Regions from separate parts of the Citrobacter sp. MNAZ 1397 genome, predicted to be linked through region 3. Evidence: predicted binding sites of a transcription regulator. Region 3 holds the regulator's gene; each other region holds the start of a gene.
What was found. Region 3 encodes LexA, which represses DNA repair genes until DNA is damaged. Its sites were predicted from a motif close to TNCTGTATGTACATACAGNA; they were not measured.
Positions count from the first base shown of each region.

Region 1: dinB (DNA polymerase IV) is a predicted target of LexA. The motif match lies at 3,922-3,941, and genes of this name have one in related genera.
Region 2: umuD (translesion error-prone DNA polymerase V autoproteolytic subunit) is a predicted target of LexA. The motif match lies at 4,663-4,682, and genes of this name have one in related genera.

Region 1 is NZ_JAKIVH010000001.1:3,091,810-3,098,197, forward strand. Features, by position in the region: gene frsA (esterase FrsA) at 1-488, opposite strand, end outside; gene gpt (xanthine phosphoribosyltransferase) at 597-1,055, opposite strand; gene pepD (cytosol nonspecific dipeptidase) at 1,314-2,771, shown strand; gene dinB (DNA polymerase IV) at 2,846-3,904, opposite strand; gene dpaA (peptidoglycan meso-diaminopimelic acid protein amidase) at 4,210-4,950, shown strand; gene L2097_RS14540 (class II glutamine amidotransferase) at 4,921-5,688, opposite strand; gene lpcA (D-sedoheptulose 7-phosphate isomerase) at 5,834-6,388, opposite strand, start outside.
Region 2 is NZ_JAKIVH010000001.1:1,219,466-1,225,853, forward strand. Features, by position in the region: gene L2097_RS05620 (EAL domain-containing protein) at 1-665, opposite strand, end outside; gene L2097_RS05625 (flagellar transcriptional regulator FlhD) at 975-1,256, opposite strand; gene L2097_RS05630 (fimbrial biogenesis chaperone) at 2,133-2,843, shown strand; gene L2097_RS05635 (fimbrial protein) at 3,215-3,907, shown strand; partial or broken gene L2097_RS05640 (DUF1304 family protein) at 3,970-4,142, opposite strand; gene umuD (translesion error-prone DNA polymerase V autoproteolytic subunit) at 4,156-4,578, opposite strand; gene L2097_RS05650 (AI-2E family transporter) at 4,941-6,008, shown strand; gene L2097_RS25870 (protein YdgV) at 6,198-6,296, shown strand.
Region 3 is NZ_JAKIVH010000007.1:54,457-60,844, reverse strand. Features, by position in the region: gene dusA (tRNA dihydrouridine(20/20a) synthase DusA) at 1-703, opposite strand, end outside; gene L2097_RS23270 (conjugal transfer protein TraF) at 828-2,144, opposite strand; gene zur (zinc uptake transcriptional repressor Zur) at 2,417-2,932, shown strand; gene L2097_RS23260 (CsbD family protein) at 3,041-3,250, opposite strand; gene lexA (transcriptional repressor LexA) at 3,510-4,124, opposite strand; gene L2097_RS23250 (diacylglycerol kinase) at 4,233-4,601, opposite strand; gene plsB (glycerol-3-phosphate 1-O-acyltransferase PlsB) at 4,732-6,388, shown strand, end outside.

The DNA.
Region 1 (6,388 bases), on a different contig from region 3:
CGTTGCGCCGCCTCTTCATAGGCGCGATTCGCCAGCGCCTGTGCCTGCTCTGCCAGCACGTCCCCTTTTATATGCGGATAAGCAGCGATGCTATAAAGGTTTGACGCGTGCAGCCAGTGTTGGCCGCTGAGGGTGGTATCCTGCTCCTGGCTGGCTTTTTGCTGCCACTGCATAGCCTGAGTAGACCATTCGTAGATCCAGTTGCCGCCGCGATAGCCCACCACCGTATCGTAAAGATCGGGGTCGGTATGTTCCGCCGTACTCATGGCGATCCGCGCCTGTACGTCCATGATCTCTTTCGGATCGACGCCGCGCCAGATCCACATTAATCGGTTGATCATGCGATACCAGTGGGGCGTATTGTTGCCGTCGAGGGTGGATTCGATAGGCGGCAGTTTATTATGGGTAAGGCGACGCACCAGCGTTGAGGTTTCCGGGTGCTTGAAACGGGGTTTGAACAGGGTTTCGCTGAGGTTAGCTTGTGGCATTACGCGCAGCCTCCATGAATACGTCAATGACGGTATTGTAACCTGGCGGATGCGAAAAAAAACAACGCCCGGCGATGCCAGGCGTTGTAAATAATCATAAAGAAAGCATTAACGACCAGAGATAGGCGGAACGAAGACCACGCCCATATCCCAGGGTTGTTCAATCCAGGTATCCTGCGGGATGTCAATCACGTAATCGTCAACCAGCGGACGGCCAGCCGGTTTAGCGAAAATGGTGACGAAGTGCGCTTTTGGATACATTTCGCGGATAGCCACCGCGGTACCGCCGGTATCGACCAGATCATCAATAACGATGAAACCTTCACCATCGCCTTCTGCGCGTTTGATAATTTTCATTTCGCGCTGGTTGTCGTGGTCATAGCTGGAAATGCAAACGGTATCGACATGGCGAATACCCAATTCACGTGCCAGTAATGCGCCCGGAACCAGACCACCACGGCTAACGGCAATAATGCCTTTCCATTGTTCAGAAGGCATCAGGCGGTTTGCCAGTTTGCGTGCGTGAATCTGCAACATGTCCCAGGTGACGACGTATTTTTCGCTCATGTGAAGTGTCCCAGCCTGTGTATCTACGGCTTAAAAAGTGTTCTACGGGGAAATAGGTTGCGCGAGATTATAGAGATCTGTCGCGCTAAAAACCAGTGTTACCGGGCATTGCTGGCGCTTTTTACGCGACGCGTACTAACAGAGAGACAATAAAGTGGTATTCTCAAGTCCATCTCGCAATCCGGCCTTGTGATTGTTCTGTAGTTTAACCCTCGGACCTGCAAAATATGCTGGCAGGCCTTTTAAAGGAGACTCATCGTGTCTGAATTGTCTCAACTATCGCCACAACCGCTGTGGGATATTTTTGCCAAGATTTGCTCAATCCCTCATCCGTCTTACCATGAAGAAGAACTCGCCGCACACATCATGAGCTGGGCGAAAGAAAAAGGCTTACATGCGGAACGCGATCAGGTTGGCAATATTCTGCTGCGCAAACCGGCAACGGCAGGTATGGAAAACCGCAAACCGGTTGTGCTGCAGGCGCACCTGGACATGGTGCCGCAGAAAAATAACGACACCGTACACGACTTCACTAAAGACCCGATTCAGCCGTACATCGATGGCGAATGGGTAAAAGCGCGCGGCACCACGCTGGGGGCAGATAACGGTATCGGTATGGCTTCTGCGCTGGCAGTGCTGGCAGATGACAGCGTTGAGCATGGGCCGCTGGAAGTGCTGCTGACCATGACCGAAGAGTCCGGTATGGATGGCGCGTTTGGTTTGCAGGCTGGCTGGTTGCAGGCAGATATTCTGATCAACACCGATTCAGAAGAAGAAGGCGAAATCTACATGGGTTGCGCTGGTGGTATTGATTTCATCACTACCCTGCCGCTCTCCCGTGAAGCGGTACCTGCGGGTTACCAGACGTTCAAACTGACCCTGAAAGGGCTGAAAGGCGGCCACTCCGGCGGCGATATCCATCTCGGTCTCGGTAACGCCAACAAGCTGCTGGCGCGCTTCCTGGCGGGCCACGCGATTGAGCTGGACCTGCGTCTGACCGATTTCAACGGCGGTACCCTGCGCAACGCTATCCCGCGTGAAGCGTTCGCGACTTTCGCCGTTCCGGCCGATAAGGCTGAACAACTGAAAACGCTGGCAGCAACGTATCAGGACATCCTGAAAAACGAGCTGGCGATGAAAGAGAAAAACCTGGTTGTACTGCTGGAGTCTGTCTCCACGGACAAACAGGCATTGACCTCTGCTTCCCGCGATAGCTTCATTCAATTGCTGAACGCCACACCGAACGGTGTGATCCGCAACTCCGACGTCGCCAAAGGTGTGGTCGAAACCTCCCTGAACGTTGGCGTAGTGACCATGCAGGACGACAACGTTGAAATCATCTGTCTGATCCGCTCCTTAATCGACAGCGGTAAAGATTACGTGGTGAGCATGCTGGCGTCGCTGGGCAAACTGGCGGGCGCAAAAACCGCACCGAAAGGCGGCTACCCTGGCTGGCAGCCGGATGCGAACTCCCCGGTGATGCATCTGGTGCGTGAAACCTATCAGCGTCTGTTCAACAAGACGCCGAACATCCAGATCATCCACGCCGGTCTGGAATGCGGTCTGTTCAAAAAACCGTACCCGGACATGGACATGGTTTCTATCGGGCCAACCATCACCGGTCCGCACTCTCCGGACGAGCAGGTACATATCGAAAGCGTGGGCCATTACTGGACACTGCTGACCGAGCTGCTGAAAGCCATTCCGGCGAAATAAGTCGTGCTGTCCGCACCGAATGGTGCGGACAATTTCCCTTCTGTCTTTCCGGTACTGTCATTTTTCACCCTTATTTACAGGCCCAGTACCAGCTGACGTTCTAATTGTGGATCGAGCAGCGTCACATGCAAACCCACTAAACGAACGCCGCGCCCGCTGCGCCGCTCATTCCAGGTTTTCCGCGCCGTGGCCAGCAAATCGTCTTTATTTAAGCGTGGCCAGACGTGTTCCTGGGTAGTGAGCTGGAAATCGGCAAACTTGAGCTTAACCCCCTGTCGGGCAATAAGCAGATCGGGTTTTATCTTCGACAGCCGCCGTTCCAGTTCCGGATAGAGTTGTTGGTTGATAATAGCTTCGCACTCTTCCCACTCATGAATGTCCTCTATCAGCGTTCGCTCTACGCCCACCGATTTACGTAGCCTGTCGCTACTGATATGCCGCTCATCAATGCCCTGGCTACGCTCCCATAACACACGGCCAAATTTACCAAAGCGTTTTAGCAACATTGCCAGGTCGCTGTTCTGCACATCTTCGCAAGTACGTAGCCCGAGCTTTTCCAGTTTTGCTGCTGACACCTTGCCCACGCCTGGAATTTTGCTCAGCGGCAGCGTACGTAAAAATGCAGGCACATCCGCAGGCGCAATCACATATTGCCCGTCAGGTTTGTTCAGATCGGAGGCAATTTTCGCCAGAAACTTCACCGGCGCGATACCGGCCGAGGCGGTGAGTTGTGTTTCCCGAAATATGGTCCGGCGAATCTCTTCTGCCATGAGCGTTGCCGAACCGTAGCAATGGGGGCTGTCGGTCACATCCAGATACGCTTCATCCAGCGACAGGGGCTCAATCAGGCTTGTATAACGGGAAAAGATTTCGCGGATCTGGTGAGAGGCTTCCCGGTAGGCTTCAAAGCGACCCGGTAATAAGGTGAGATGTGGGCACAGCTTCAACGCCATTGCCGTAGGCATAGCACTGCGTACGCCGTATTTGCGCGCCGGATAATTGGCCGTGCTGATGACGCCGCGTTGAACCCGGCTGCCGCCGATAGCGATAGGGATATCCCGCAGTGCCGGGTTATCACGCATCTCCACCGCGGCAAAAAAGCAGTCCATATCGACATGTATGATTTTGCGCATACGCTCACCTTATCAGATACTGGATAAGTATACAGCATTATTACCCGAAATGAGAAGCGAGGGGAAAAAAGTGAGTTCGTCGTGAAAAAAACGCCCAATATCGCTGTTATTTCTGGGGTTTTCATCAGACAATATTTAACAGGGGGATCGCTGCCAAAAACTAATTTGTAAACTCAGCGATCCGGGCTTGCGAAAAACTACCGTGATGCTACTGTGGGCGCACCCAATCCAGATTAATCTGAATTTATGGGATTCTTTTGCCGTCCTGGCAATGTGGTAACCGTTTTATCAAGGAAACAAGCAGTATGCGCAAAATCGCATTTTTTCTTGCGATGCTTCTGATGCCGTGCGTCTCGTTTGCCAGCTTATTAAGCAGCAATGGTTCAACAACGCCGATCAGCAAAGAATATAAGCAGCAGTTGATGGGGTCGCCGGTATACATCCAGATCTTCAAAGAAGAGCGAACCCTTGATCTCTACGTCAAAATGGGCGAGCAATACCAGCTCCTCAATAGTTACAAAATTTGTAACTACTCCGGCGGCCTGGGGCCGAAACAGCGTCAGGGCGATTTCAAAAGCCCGGAAGGGTTTTATTCCATTCAGCGCAGCCAGCTAAAACCGGACAGCCGTTTTTATAAAGCCATCAATATTGGTTTTCCTAACGCCTATGACCGTGCTCACGGTTATGAAGGGAAATACCTGATGATTCATGGCGCATGCGTCTCTATTGGCTGCTATGCCATGACCGATTCGCAAATTGACGAGATTTTCCAGTTTGTTACCGCAGCGCTGGTGTTTGGTCAGGAAAGCGTACAGCTGAGCATCTACCCGTTCCGAATGACCGACGCGAATATGCAGCGCCACAAATATTCGACCTATGCGAAATTCTGGGAACAGTTAAAACCGGGTTATGACTTCTTCCAGCAGACGCAGAAACCGCCTGTGGTCTCCGTTATCGACGGGAACTACGTGGTCAGCAAACCGCTGAGCCACGAAGTTGTTCACCCGCAGCTGGCGTCAAACTATACGCTCCCCGAGACAAAATAAGGCCCATTCACCTGGCATAATCTTTTGCCAGGTTTCATTGCCCGTTAGCGGCTGGGTAGCAATCACGGTAACCACATCGTCAGGTGTGGTTTCCCGCTGAAAATCAATTTCCACATCCTGATCCAGCAGTTTTGCCACACCAAACGGCGCCCGACGGGTAATGCAGAACAGATTGGTGGAGCAGAACGCCATCACGTAGCGTCCATCCGACAACAGCATATTAAACACACCTTTCTCACGCAGCTCAGTCGCCAGCGTTGCGATGTACTTAAATACCGCTTCCATATTGCCCGGCGTACGCGGATAACGCGTGGTAAGCTTGTGCAGCAGCCAGCAGAAGGCTTTTTCGCTGTCGGTTTCCCCGACGGGACGGAAGTTGCCTGTCTCCAGTGACTTATAACCGGTTAACTGCCCGTTATGGGCGTAAGTCCAGTTGCGTCCCCAGAGTTCGCGAGTAAAAGGATGGGTGTTTTCCAGCGCCACTTCGCCACGGTTCGCCTGACGAATGTGGGCCACCACCGAGCAGGACTTGATTGGGTAATCCTGAACCAGACGGGCAATCGGAGAGTTAAAACTGGGTTGCGGGTCTTTAAACGTACGACAGCCTTTGCCTTCGTAAAAGGTAATACCCCAGCCGTCTTTATGCGGCCCGGTTCCCCCACCGCGCTGAACAAGCCCGGTGAAACTAAAGCAAATATCGGTTGGCACATTGGCGCTCATCCCGAGCAGTTCGCACATACAACACCCCCAAACGCCCAAATGGAGAAGGCGTAATTGTTGCAACCAGCCTGAACGCGGACAGCGCGCAAGAACCGGAGCGTACACGGAGTACGTGAGGATTCTGAGTACTGCCCAGGTTCAAAATGGCAAATAAATAGCCTTCTTACGCTTTTACCATCTCTTTTTCGATCAGCATAATCAGGATATGAATCACTTTAATGTGGATTTCCTGAATACGGTCAGCGTAACCAAAATGCGGTACACGGATTTCCACATCGGCAGTACCCGCCATTTTACCGCCATCTTTACCGGTCAGAGTGATGACTTTCATCCCCTGCGCACGCGCCGCGTCAATCGCTTTAATGACATTACCAGAATTACCGGAAGTAGAAATACCTAACAGTACATCGCCCGGGCGACCAACGGCTTCAACGTAGCGAGAAAAAACATGGTCGTAGCCAAAGTCGTTACTGACGCAGGAGAGATGGCTCACGTCGGAGATGGCGATACCCGGATAACCCGGACGGTTTTCACGGTAACGCCCTGTCAACTCTTCTGCAAAGTGCATTGCATCACAGTGGGAACCACCATTACCGCAGGACAATACCTTACCGCCGGCCTTGAAGCTGTCAGCCAGCAGAACCGCCGCACGCTGAATGGCGTGGATATTGGCATCATCTTTTAAAAAGTTTGCCAGCGTTTCCGCTGCTTCGTTCAG
Region 2 (6,388 bases), on a different contig from region 3:
TTCACACTATTGCAGGCATGTTCAGTAAAATACAAGTATGAACGTTGTTTTTTATGTTCTACAGATTCCAGTAAATGTGTGTTTTTTCCAATCATAAAAAAATGATTGTCATGTTTGAAATCACCTATAATGGCATCGAAATCCATCTTATTGGCCTCCTCCCAGAAACGCTGGAAGGCAAAAGGGGAGACCGTTATGGCGAAGTTACTGGTATAAAGGACATCTGCCGTAATGTTTTCTTCAATCTGCGCATCAAAGACCCACGTATAGCTTCCCCGGTTGACCTTATTTCTGAACATATTCAGAGAGAGGGGGGCATTCAGTTTGCCCCAGAGGGCCGAACAGACAATTTTCTCGTCCTGAACATAGGCGATATCCTTGATCAGCGGATAAGGCCAAAGCCGTTTACGCAGTGCCAGCACGTACTGTTCGCTGCACGGCTCATAGACCGCAAACTCCTGTCGCAGTCCGTCAATCAGTTTTACTTGTGAGATAAGGCTATTGCTGCGTGCCAGAATGGACTCAGCATAATCTTCCAGTTTTTCATGAGCATAGATATAGTACACCCCCAGGCCTGCGCCATACAGAACGCCGAAGGTTAACACTATAGATAATGCGTAAATGCCGATCTTGTGGTGGATAGTTCTCAGTATTTGCAGTGGCATTGTTGACAACATTCCCCTGTCGTTATGGTTATCCGGCTTGCACGCTTTGCACAGTCTTCACTCTATCTCAGTCTTTGCCCTCTGCCTTGAGAGGTAAACCGTACTTATCGTAATTATCGGCCGTACGGCGCGGGACTTTATCCGTGATTTCTGTAGATTCTCACGACCGTTGTCAACTCCGGTGAAATCACATTTTTCAGTTTCACAAAACACAGTTTCGAAGAGTAATGCTAAAAAGAGTGATTCCTGTAAAGATTAGCTTAGCGACAACATGTTCCCTGTCCGTAAATATTAAAAAAGATAACTATTCTAAAGCCCGCGCTGATGAAGGCCATGAGCGGGCTGAGGGTTTTCTTGTTCAGCAAGTGAGGTAACCAGGTTTGACTGCACTTTAATGAGGCACTGATTGGTCTCAGCCAGCGCGAGTATTTGCGTAGCGGTCAATTGCTTAACTGCCTGAATCAGCTCAATGTCCATGTTTAAAAAGCATTCGGCTTGTTTGATATCTTCTGCTGCTACGCGTTGTGCCAGTAAAAGATATGACAAATTAAGGTTGTGAATTTCTTTCAGGACAGAAACAGGTGTGATCATTTTTACGCCGGATTAAAAAACGGAAGAAAGAGTATGCAGTTTAAGAAACCCATTGCCTTATATGATACATGCAAAATACAACTTTAGTATAAAAATTTACATTATTTTCACAATGCGTTTATATCTGGCACGAAAATATTTCCAGGATGTCATTCTGAGAGTGAGTTAATAATGAAAGTCATTCGCGTTGGCGTTACGAATATTTTGTTTCTATAACAGAAAAATTTAAAGGGCGGCTTACATACCCTTTTCTGTTTTAGATAAAAAGACTCTGACCGGATTTATCGGGGGAGAAGGGGAGCAGATACCTGCATGTGAACAAACAGATGCCATGCGGAGAGGGTATTCTATGCGCTACAGCTATTATTTCCCTCTGCACAGCACGGAAGGAAACACCGTGCGGGTTTCTCTTTGACGTACCTCGCGCTTTATGTGATCGACAAAAGTGTATGTATTTTTATATTCATGTGGCAGCTGTTTCGGTGCGGAAAAAGGCCATTAATAAAATGAATGCTGATGTAGGCCTGTGGCATTGAGCTGTGTTAATACACTGAAAACTAAACTATCATTGCCTTATTGCAAACCCGCGCTGCCAGCTTTGTATTATACATTATCCATTCCTCTGACACTCATTTATTCACTCTTAAAATTCATTTATTCATACAATTTCATCTGAAAAATAAAACTCTTGTGGGTTGAAAAAGTTAGGTGATTTTCAGTAGAATTCGACAAAACAATATTACATCAGGTAATTTCTGCAATCTTAATTTCATGTTGGTTATGTATCGATTGTATTTATAATTCTAATGAATAATATAACGTATTATTTATCTGAATATAGAGGGCTGACATATATATTCCACGGAGGGATATACCATGCAGGGACAGGTCTTTTTTCTCTTCTTTCTGCTTGCGAGTGCAACAGCGCAGGCGGCTGTTCAGTTCGACGGCACGCGGGTGATTTACCCGGCAGCGAAACGCGAAGTTACGCTCGCGCTCACCAATAATGCCAGCGGGCCGCGCTTGTTGCAGGCGTGGATGGATGACGGTAATCCTGATTTGCGCCCCGAAACCGGCAAAGTGCCGTTTATTGTCACCCCGCCGGTGTTTCGCCTGAATGCCGAAAAAGGGCAGTCGCTGCGCATCCGCTTTACCGGTGGCAAAGTCCCACAGGACCGGGAATCGGTGTGGTGGCTGAATGTGCTGGAAGTGCAACCGAAAACGGAGCGCGGCGCAAAGAACCCGAATCTTGTGCATTTTCCTGTGCGCACACGTCTGAAAGTATTTTACCGCCCGGCGGGCTTACCGGGCACGCCGGGCGGGGCGGTTAACACGCTACGCTGGCGGCTTAGCCGCGAGGCCGGCGCAATGAAAATCATCTGCGAAAACCCGTCGGCGTTTAACGTTTCACTGGCCCGCATCAGTCTTTACGCAACAGATCGGCCCAATGAAGAAGTCAAAGGCATGTGCCCGGCAAAGGGCAGCGCAGCCTTTACGCTGGAAGGCACGGAAACGGGGAAAGTCTATTTCACGACCATCAGTGATTATGGTGGTTTTGCCCGGCATAGTGCCGTGTACACAGGTTAAAGGGAATTAATTATATGTTACACAGGGGAGTGGAGAACAATATGAATAAATTCATTGTTATTCTTAGACTAGTAATTATCGTTACATCGTGTTTGTTCAGTTTTATAAGTTATGCGGGCTGCAACTTCAAGCCGGGGCACAGTCGCTACGATTATAGTTATTCTATTGACAGTACAATTGCATCTCTTTCCGTGGCAAGAAACCAGCAGCCTAATACAAAATTGGGGCCGGTGATTAGTTTTCCGAACGGAGAAATTGTAGAATTTAAATGTAATCCTAAGATAAATTACATAATGATAAGATATGGTACGCCTATGACCGAGTCTCCTTATCCCGGTATTTATAATACCAATATTTCTGGGATAGGTATTATGGTATGGACCGAAGTTTATCCCCCCAATATAGTTGTGAAGAATAATCTTGGTTCCTACCACCATGGTTTCGGAGACGGTTTTTTTGAAGCTGCACAGCACTTTCTTATCAAAGCTCAGTTGTACGTTACCGGCCCGATCGGGGATGAGGCTGATGCTCTGGATTTGAATTTTACGATTGAAGGCTGGAATAATACCACCAGAAATTCTACTGAAGGGGGAGTGGAGTGGAGCCGACTGACCATCACTGGCCACGTCCCCGTTACCGTCAAATCCTGCGAAACCCCCGATATTCTTGTTGACCTGAAAAAGCACAGTAAACCGGATTTCACGACCGTTGGCTCGACCAGCGCCGCCACGCCGTTTAACTTTGAAATCAAAAAATGCAGCAAAGATATGGCAGCGGTGAAATACACCTTCAAACCCGCCGCGGGTATTAACCTGGTAAACCCGGGCGCCAGTAACCAGCACGTCACCCTGCGAACCGGCTCCACGGCAAGCGGGGTGGGGGTGCAGGTACTGTATGCCAACGACACGCTGGTGCCGTTTAATACCGCAGTGAAATACACGGGCTATAACGCCTCGCTGGGCGGCGACTATGTTATCCCGATGAAAGCGCGCTTTATCCGCACCGGAGAGGTTACTCCCGGCACGGCGGAATCTGCGGTGGAATTCACGATGGCGTATGAATAACGTGGGCGACAATCTGAGCGTGGGGCCGAGCCGTAAATACGTCCTGGATGCGATGTTGTATTCACGCTGACCCGGAAGAAAAGCCTGAACTGCAAACCGCTATTGTCCAGCCATAGCCTCCACAGCTAAAAAACCGTTATATAACTCCTGGCTGGCGGCCATTACCCCGGCTGCCGCAGGCGAAATCGGCGCTCAGGTTAAAGGCCTTGCGGCCTGTTTGGATATCCCACAAAAACGTGCGCCCCTCTTCACGCCCGCACGCTCGCCGCACGAACGTGCAGGGTGCGCCGGGGCGTCGTGATGATGGTCGTTACGACGCCGACAATATGTGCGCCTTCCTCTTCATCAATATATACCGTGCGATAGTTTTCGTTCTCCGCCACCAGTCGCGGCGGCGAGAGACGCAGTCGCCGGACGGTAAAACCGCTCAGCAGGCGGGCTACAACGATATCGCCATCCACCGGCTGCAGGCTGCTGTCTACTAACAGTAACGATCCGGGCAGGATCGCCGCGCCGCACATGGCATCGCTGGCGGTGCGCAGCACATAGGTTGCTGACGGATGGCTGATCAAATGTGCCACCAGATCGATCGCCCCTTCGATATAATCCGCTGCCGGGCTGGGAAAAGCGCTGGTTGTCATTGCATGTTGCTCCCACGTAATGACAGGCACAAGGCTGCCTGACAAACCTGTCGACGTCCTGGTAAAAGTGAGGCTTTCGCCTTTGATACATCCATGGTGACTGTTTTTATGTATTACTGTGTTTATATACAGTATCGTCAAAAAAACGTATCGATCAAGCGGCCCGGGCGCGATTTTTGTGAAGAGGTTGATGGCACAAGGATTTTTGTTATTTGCTGAAAAAATGCGCATCCCGGTATTTTCCACCATTGCCTGAGCATCGGGACTGTGCGACGAATAAGCGAAATGATGATATTTCGGCTGTGACGTATTATTTCGCGGCGGCAGTCGTTTTTTACATTCAGGGGGCCAGCCACTACACTTAGTGGCAGTTTAACCATTGGATGGCGAAGATGACGGCATTGAAAACTCATAATTTCTTTTTTATCGTTCTGTTGTTGCTGGTCAGTGTGGCATTTTTTAGCCTGATCCAGCCGTACTATGCCGCTATTATCTGGGCTGTTATTCTGGCGCTTATTTTTTATCCGTTACGGGTGAAATTAACCGGCTGGTTGCGGGGGCGTGATGGTATTGCCTCGCTACTGACCGTACTGCTTATCTGTGTGTTAGTTTTTATTCCATTGATGATTATTGTCACGTCGCTGATTACAGAAATTAATGCGCTCTATCAACGCTTGCAAAATAACGCCACGGACTTACCGCAACTCTTTACTGACAGTATTAGTTATCTGCCTGGCTGGGCACAGGGATATTTGCGTGAAAATGACTTTGACTCCGTGGGGGCCATTCGCGAAAAATTATCCGGCGTGGCGCTGAGCTCCGGGCGATATCTGGCTGGCAGCGCGGTGATTATCGGTAAAAACACGCTGAGTATTAGCGTCAGTTTCTGTCTGATGGTCTATCTGCTGTTCTTTTTACTGAAGGACGGTTCCCGGCTGGTACGCAGAATCTTTACGGCTATTCCACTGACGGACAAAATTAAACGTCGCCTGTTCCATAAATTTGCCAGCGTCTCCCGGGCAACGGTAAAAGGGACGCTGGTGGTGGCAATTGTGCAGGGCGCGCTGGGGGGCTTTGGTTTCTGGTTTTCCGGCATTAACGGTAGTTTGTTGTGGGGTTCGCTGATGGCGTTCCTGTCGCTGATCCCGGCGGTCGGCACGGCGCTTATCTGGGTCCCGGCGGCTATTTTTCTCTTCTCCACCGGGGAAATTATCACCGGTACTATGATGTCGCTCTATTTTATTGTGGTGGTGGGGCTGGCTGATAATATCCTGCGGCCATTATTAGTCGGCAAAGATACCCGAATGCCCGATTATTTAATTTTGCTGACCACGCTTGGCGGGCTGCAATTCTTTGGCATTAACGGTTTTGTCCTGGGACCCATGATTGCCGGGCTATTTATTGCATCCTGGAATTTACTCGCCGAGGACCGGGCACTGGCAATGAAATCGGAACCATAATCTGTATCGCCGCCGTAGATATTTTCCTGCGGCGGCTGCGATTAACTTTCTACAAGCCGGGTAACCGCGGGTAAAGAAGTGAAAAGAATTTGAGGAAAAACAGGCTCTGTGGTAGAAAGAGAGCGTGTTTTACTACTGAGGACAATCGCTCCGCCACGATGAGAAGCAATGTGCGGATATTGTAATTTTATGGATAATTTGTTCAGGACGTTCATCTCTGGCTTTTCCCGTCTTACTTCTTCTGCCCTTTTGCTTTCCGGCGAACAACACTGGCGCTCGGCGCTATAGTCTTTTCCTCCCTGCTTAGGCTCGCGTAAACCACGCGACTGTCATTTTTACCCCCTGGGTTTTCCGTTATGGAAGGACCCTGCACAATTATA
Region 3 (6,388 bases):
CAACCATCACCCCATCCATGTGCGCGAGATGGGTTTTGGCCGCTTCCAGCGAGGTAATGCCGCCGTTGATCGACATCGTCAAATGCGGGAAATCGCGTTTAAGCTGGTAGACACGCGGATAATCCAGCGGGGGAATTTCACGGTTCTCTTTCGGGCTTAAACCAGAAAGCCAGGCTTTACGCGCGTGGATGATAAACATCTCACATTCGCCTTTGCCGGAAACCGTGCTGATAAAATCACAAAGAAATTCGTAGCTGTCCTGATCGTCAATGCCGATACGGGTTTTTACCGTCACCGGAATAGACACCACATCGCGCATCGCTTTCACACAATCGGCCACCAGTTGTGCATTGCCCATCAGGCAGGCGCCAAACATGCCGTTCTGCACACGATCGGATGGACACCCCACATTCAGGTTGATCTCATCATAACCGCGCTGCTCCGCCAGCTTCGCACAATGTGCAAGCTGTGCAGGATCACTACCACCGAGTTGCAATGCGACCGGATGCTCTTCCTCGCTGTATGCCAGATAGTCGCCTTTGCCATGAATAATGGCCCCAGTGGTGACCATCTCGGTATAGAGCAGCGTATGGCGTGAAAGCAGGCGCAGGAAATAGCGGCAATGGCGATCCGTCCAGTCGAGCATCGGCGCGATGGAGAAACGGTGAGCGGGATAGGCAGCAGACTGATTTTCTGGCGACATGGCGAATAAATGAGCTTTAGGTAAAAAAGGGGCGCTACTATAGCACAGAGAACCGCCGCCGGGCAGCGAGGACATTTGCCTGACCACAAAGAAAAACCGGAGGCGCAAGGCCTCCGGTTGTGCATCAGAATGTCATGCTCAACTGCGCACCGGCCCCCCAGGTTTTGTTCTCACCGACTAAACCCATTAGATCAACGTGCACACGGTTAAATGGCGCAAAACCGACACCGCCTGTGAAGACATTGCTTTCATCACCTTTCACATCAGCACGGTAGCCAGCACGCACCGCCAGCCAACTCAGAGGACGAACTTCCGCACCGACACCAACGAACTGCGAATTTTTCTCGCTCTTAAAGCCTTTGGTTTCCGTCAGATCACCGTCAGCGCTCAGTGTCAGCAGATCGTTATGCCACGCCGCTCCAGCGGTAACCAATGGACTGATCTGGTAGGTATCTTTGTAGTTTTTAACTTCGCCGGTTCTGCCATTGGTGATAAAAACATCTTTGGTGTCGATATTACGCGAGACCAGGTTTTGTCCACTCAGACCGAGGGTGACGTTATCTGTTAAATCCGCCGCCAGGCCAACATCAATGTTAAAGCCCGTGTCATCCTTGCGGTACTTACTGTTGTTCCATTCATTTTTGTCGTAATCATAAATCGACGTGGTGTAGTTATAGATCCACGACTTTTGCAGTTTTGGCGTAACGCCGACGGAAAGAGGAACGCCGCCCACGTCGAATTGATGCGCCATTGCGATACCAAAGTCCGTAATGATAGCCGCACGACCTGATGCCGTGGAGTTAAGATTTTTTGTGATCTCGTCCGAGCCATTAGGTGAGAGAACAGCGCCGAGGGCAACTCCCGTGGCGACGGTATCACTGTTCTGGATGCTACGAAGGTAGGTGATATCGTTTTGATCAATATTCGAACTCACACGGGCATGCGCATAGCCTTTAGTCACAAAGGCAACAGATAATACATCGTTAGGAATAGTGACAGCGATACCGGCCCCGGCATTCGCACTCGCGGTTTTGCCATCAAGATAATCAAGCGAATCCGCAAGATCTTTTGCCGCCATCTGGAACTGATCGACAGTCCCAACAGGGTTAAGCAGCACTTCGCGCAGGGTGAGATTATTAACTATGTCTTTGTAATAATCGATTTTATCACTGATATCATTAATTTCATCGCGCAGGTTGTCCTCATCGGTTATCTGTGCGCCAACGGTCGGTAAGATGACCGTAACATTGTCTTCCGGTTTCGCCTTTGCCAGCAACGCCGGGTTAATGAATGCACCACTGCCGTAATTTGCGGAGGCAACACCTGTCCCCCCCATTGCATCATTACGTGCCTCTGCCCAGGTATTTGCCGCTCCGGCTTGATTTGCCACGAAAAAGGAGACAGCGATAGCGACCACCGAAAGTTTAAGATTGTTTTTCACAGTTATGCGTCTCGTAATCAAATGAGTTTATGACCCTGCTAGTTGTGACATGGACAGGGTGGCTCTATTGCTGCGAATAACATCCAAAAAACATCCTATTTCTACGGAATGTAATAAAACGTTACAGAAGATGTTGTTATATGAAGTGACCATCAATATTTATAGAAGACACATGGGGATTGCGAAAGGTGAAGGCGCGGTCGCGATCTCGGCGTTTAGTACAGAACATGATAAAGTGGGGGCTTATGTCGCCATTTCATGAGAGAACGCCTATGGATAAGTCCACTTCGCAAGAGATGCTCGCGCAGGCCGAAAAACTGTGTGTGCAACGCAATGTGCGCCTGACTCCCCAGCGCCTCGAAGTGTTACGCCTGATGAGTCTGCAACAGGGGGCCATCAGCGCCTACGACCTGCTCGATCTCCTGCGTGAGGCAGAGCCTCAGGCCAAACCCCCTACTGTGTATCGCGCGCTGGATTTTCTGTTAGAACAAGGCTTTGTGCATAAAGTGGAGTCCACAAATAGCTATGTGCTTTGCCATCTTTTCGATCAACCGACGCACACCTCCGCGATGTTTATCTGCGATCGTTGCGGCGTGGTAAAAGAAGAGCAGGCGGAAGGCGTGGAAGATATTATGCACGCACTGGCGGCAAAACGCGGTTTTGCGCTGCGCCATAACGTCATTGAAGCACATGGATTATGCGCTGATTGCGCCGAGGTTGAAGCGTGCCGACATCCCGGCGAATGCCATCATGACCACACGATTCAGTTGAAAAAAAAATCGCGCTAGTCGCGATTTTTCTCTTTTAAACGGACAAATAAATTGAGGGTGGTACATCCGTGTACCGTTCGGGCAGGGTAGCCATTGGGGGTCTACACATTGAGGGGGATGTGAAGGCTACCAGCGGTAATCATTCCGCGTTTCCCAGTCCACGACTTCTTTTTCTGCCTGATCTTTGGCGTAGCCGTAACGTTCCTGAATTTTACCGACCAGTTGGTCACGTTTACCTTCGATGATGGTCATATCATCGTCAGTCAATTTACCCCACTGTTCCTTCGCTTTACCTTTGAACTGTTTCCAGTTGCCGCTGACTTCGTCTTTATTCATCATAATTTCCTCATCGTTGGTCATGAACAGCGTTATTCCTTTCGTTACGCTCTAAATATCCTGAACGTGATTATTATTGTAGTTAAGGATAGCGACCATGAATCTTTATTCGGAATTTTTAACCATCAGAAGGAAAATTGCCGGACAGATATGCAGACCAAACCTAAGCGAGATCAGGAGGATAAGGGAGAAGTTAAAGCTTTGTCAGGAAAGGAAAGCAACCGTGACAGCAGATCAGCCGCCACGGCTCAGAAAGGTATTACAGCCATTCACCATTGCGGATAACGCCAACCGCAAGGCCTTCAATGGTGAAGTTGTGCTCACGCAGGTTAACCACAATTGGGGAAAACTCACTGTTTTCAGGCAGTAACTGCACCGTATTACCCTGTTTTTTCAGGCGCTTGACCGTAACTTCATCGTCAATACGCGCAACAACAACCTGCCCGTTACGAACATCCTGAGTTTTATGGACAGCCAGCAGGTCGCCATCCATGATGCCGATATCTTTCATCGACATACCGCTTACGCGGAGCAGGAAGTCAGCGTTAGGTTTGAAGAGAGAAGGATCGACCTGATAGTGTCCCTCGATATGCTGTTGCGCCAGCAAAGGTTCGCCAGCAGCGACACGCCCGATAAGCGGCAGCCCGATATCCTCTTCTTCTTCAAGCAACAGACGAATACCACGAGACGCACCCGATACAATCTCAATAACGCCCTTACGCGCAAGCGCTTTCAGGTGTTCCTCTGCCGCGTTTGGGGAACGGAACCCCAACTGTTGCGCGATCTCCGCACGCGTCGGCGGCATACCTGTCTGGTTGATTCGATCGCGAATAAGATCGAACACCTCTTGCTGCCTGGCCGTTAAAGCTTTCATTCCGCCCCCTGGGTGTATATACAGTTATGCTGTGAGTATATACAGTTAAAGGTGATTTTGAAACCAAAATTAAGCAAAAAACGCGGACTTAACGCATTTCTGGAAGCCTTATCGAAAATAGCCCCACAGCAGAGAAACCCAGGTAAACAGTGCCAGAAGAATGGCCATTAATACTGCCGCAGACCCCATGTCCTTCGCACGTCCTGAGAGTTCATGAAATTCAGATCCAATACGGTCAACCACCGCTTCAATCGCACTATTGAGGATTTCCACTATCATCACCAGCACAACAGAACCAATCAACAGAACACGCGTAATCGCGTCAACATCCACAAACGACGCAATGATGATGGCAATAATGACCGCAACACCTTCCTGACGAAAAGCAGCTTCGTTAATCCACGCTGCGCGCACCCCTTTCCATGAATAGCCTGCCGCTTTAATGATGCGGGTAATTCCAGTGGTATTGTTGGCCATGAAAAACAACCTTTTTATGTAATGAACGTCAATGTCTATGTAAGCTTATAGAGGTAGAAAAGAAATTCTGCGGACTTTCTGATATTCTTGCCGCGCAATGGCATTATTAACCAGAGGCTTTACATCGTTTATGTCCGGCTGGCCACGAATTTACTACAAATTACTAAATTTACCATTAAGCGTCCTGGTAAAAAGCAAGTCTATCCCGGCGGAACCCGCCCAGGAATTAGGACTCGATACGTCACGCCCTATTATGTACGTTTTGCCTTATAATTCGAAGGCAGACTTGCTTACCTTGCGCGCTCAGTGTCTGGCACACGATTTGCCCGACCCCCTCGAACCGCTTGAAATCGACGGAGCGGAGCTGCCGCGTTATATCTTTATTCACGGCGGGCCGCGCGTCTTTACCTGGTACACGCCTAAAGAAGAGTCGATCAAGCTGTTCCATGACTATCTCGATCTGCACCGCAGCCATCCCGATCTGGATGTTCAGATGGTGCCTGTATCGATGATGTTCGGCCGTTCTCCAGGTCGCGAAAAGGGTGAAGTCAACCCGCCGCTGCGTATGCTAAACGGTATTCAGAAATTTTTCGCGATCTCATGGCTTGGCCGCGACAGCTTTGTGCGTTTCTCGCCGCCGGTTTCGCTGCGTCGTATGGCAACCGAGCACGGGACAGACAAAACCATTGCGCAAAAACTGGCACGCGTAGCGCGTATGCACTTCGCCCGCCAGCGCCTGGCCGCAGTGGGGCCGCGTTTGCCGGCCCGTCAGGACCTGTTTAATAAGCTGCTCTCCTCCAAAGCCATCGCCCGCGCCGTCGAAGACGAAGCGCGCAGCAAGAAAATCTCCCATGATAAAGCCCAACAAAACGCAATTGCGCTGATGGAAGAGATTGCGGCGAACTTCTCGTATGAGATGATCCGTCTGTCAGACCGTATCCTCGGCTTTACCTGGAACCGTCTGTATCAGGGCATTAATGTACATAACGCGGAACGTGTTCGTCAGCTCGCCCATGATGGTCATGAAATTGTCTATGTGCCCTGCCATCGCAGCCATATGGACTATTTGTTGCTCTCCTACGTGCTCTATCATCAGGGGCTGGTACCGCCGCATATCGCTGCCGGCATCAACCTGAACTTCTGGCCGGCGGGTCCCATTTTCCGTCGTCTGGGCGCGTTCTTTATTCGCCGTACTTTTAAAGGGAACAAGCTCTATTCGACGGTTTTCCGCGAGTATTTGGGTGAATTGTTTAACCGCGGCTATTCAGTGGAATACTTTGTGGAGGGTGGGCGTTCTCGTACCGGCCGTCTGTTGGATCCAAAGACCGGCACGCTCTCAATGACGATTCAGGCCATGCTTCGTGGGGGCACGCGTCCGATCACGCTGGTGCCCATCTACATTGGCTATGAGCACGTCATGGAAGTGGGCACCTACGCCAAAGAGCTGCGCGGCGCGACGAAAGAGAAAGAAGGTTTTGCCCAGATGGTACGCGGTTTAAGCAAGCTGCGTAATCTCGGTCAGGGCTACGTCAACTTTGGCGAGCCCATTCCGCTGATGAACTATCTGAATCATCGCGTGCCGGAATGGCGCGAATCCATCGATCCCATCGAGGCTGTCCGTCCTGCCTGGCTGACGCCGACGGTGAATGCTATTGCTGCTGATCTGATGGTGCGTATTAATAATGCCGGTGCGGCAAACGCCATGAACCTCTGTTGTACTGCGCTTCTGGCCTCACGTCAGCGTTCACTGACCCGTGAACAGCTCACCGAGCAACTGGACTGTTACC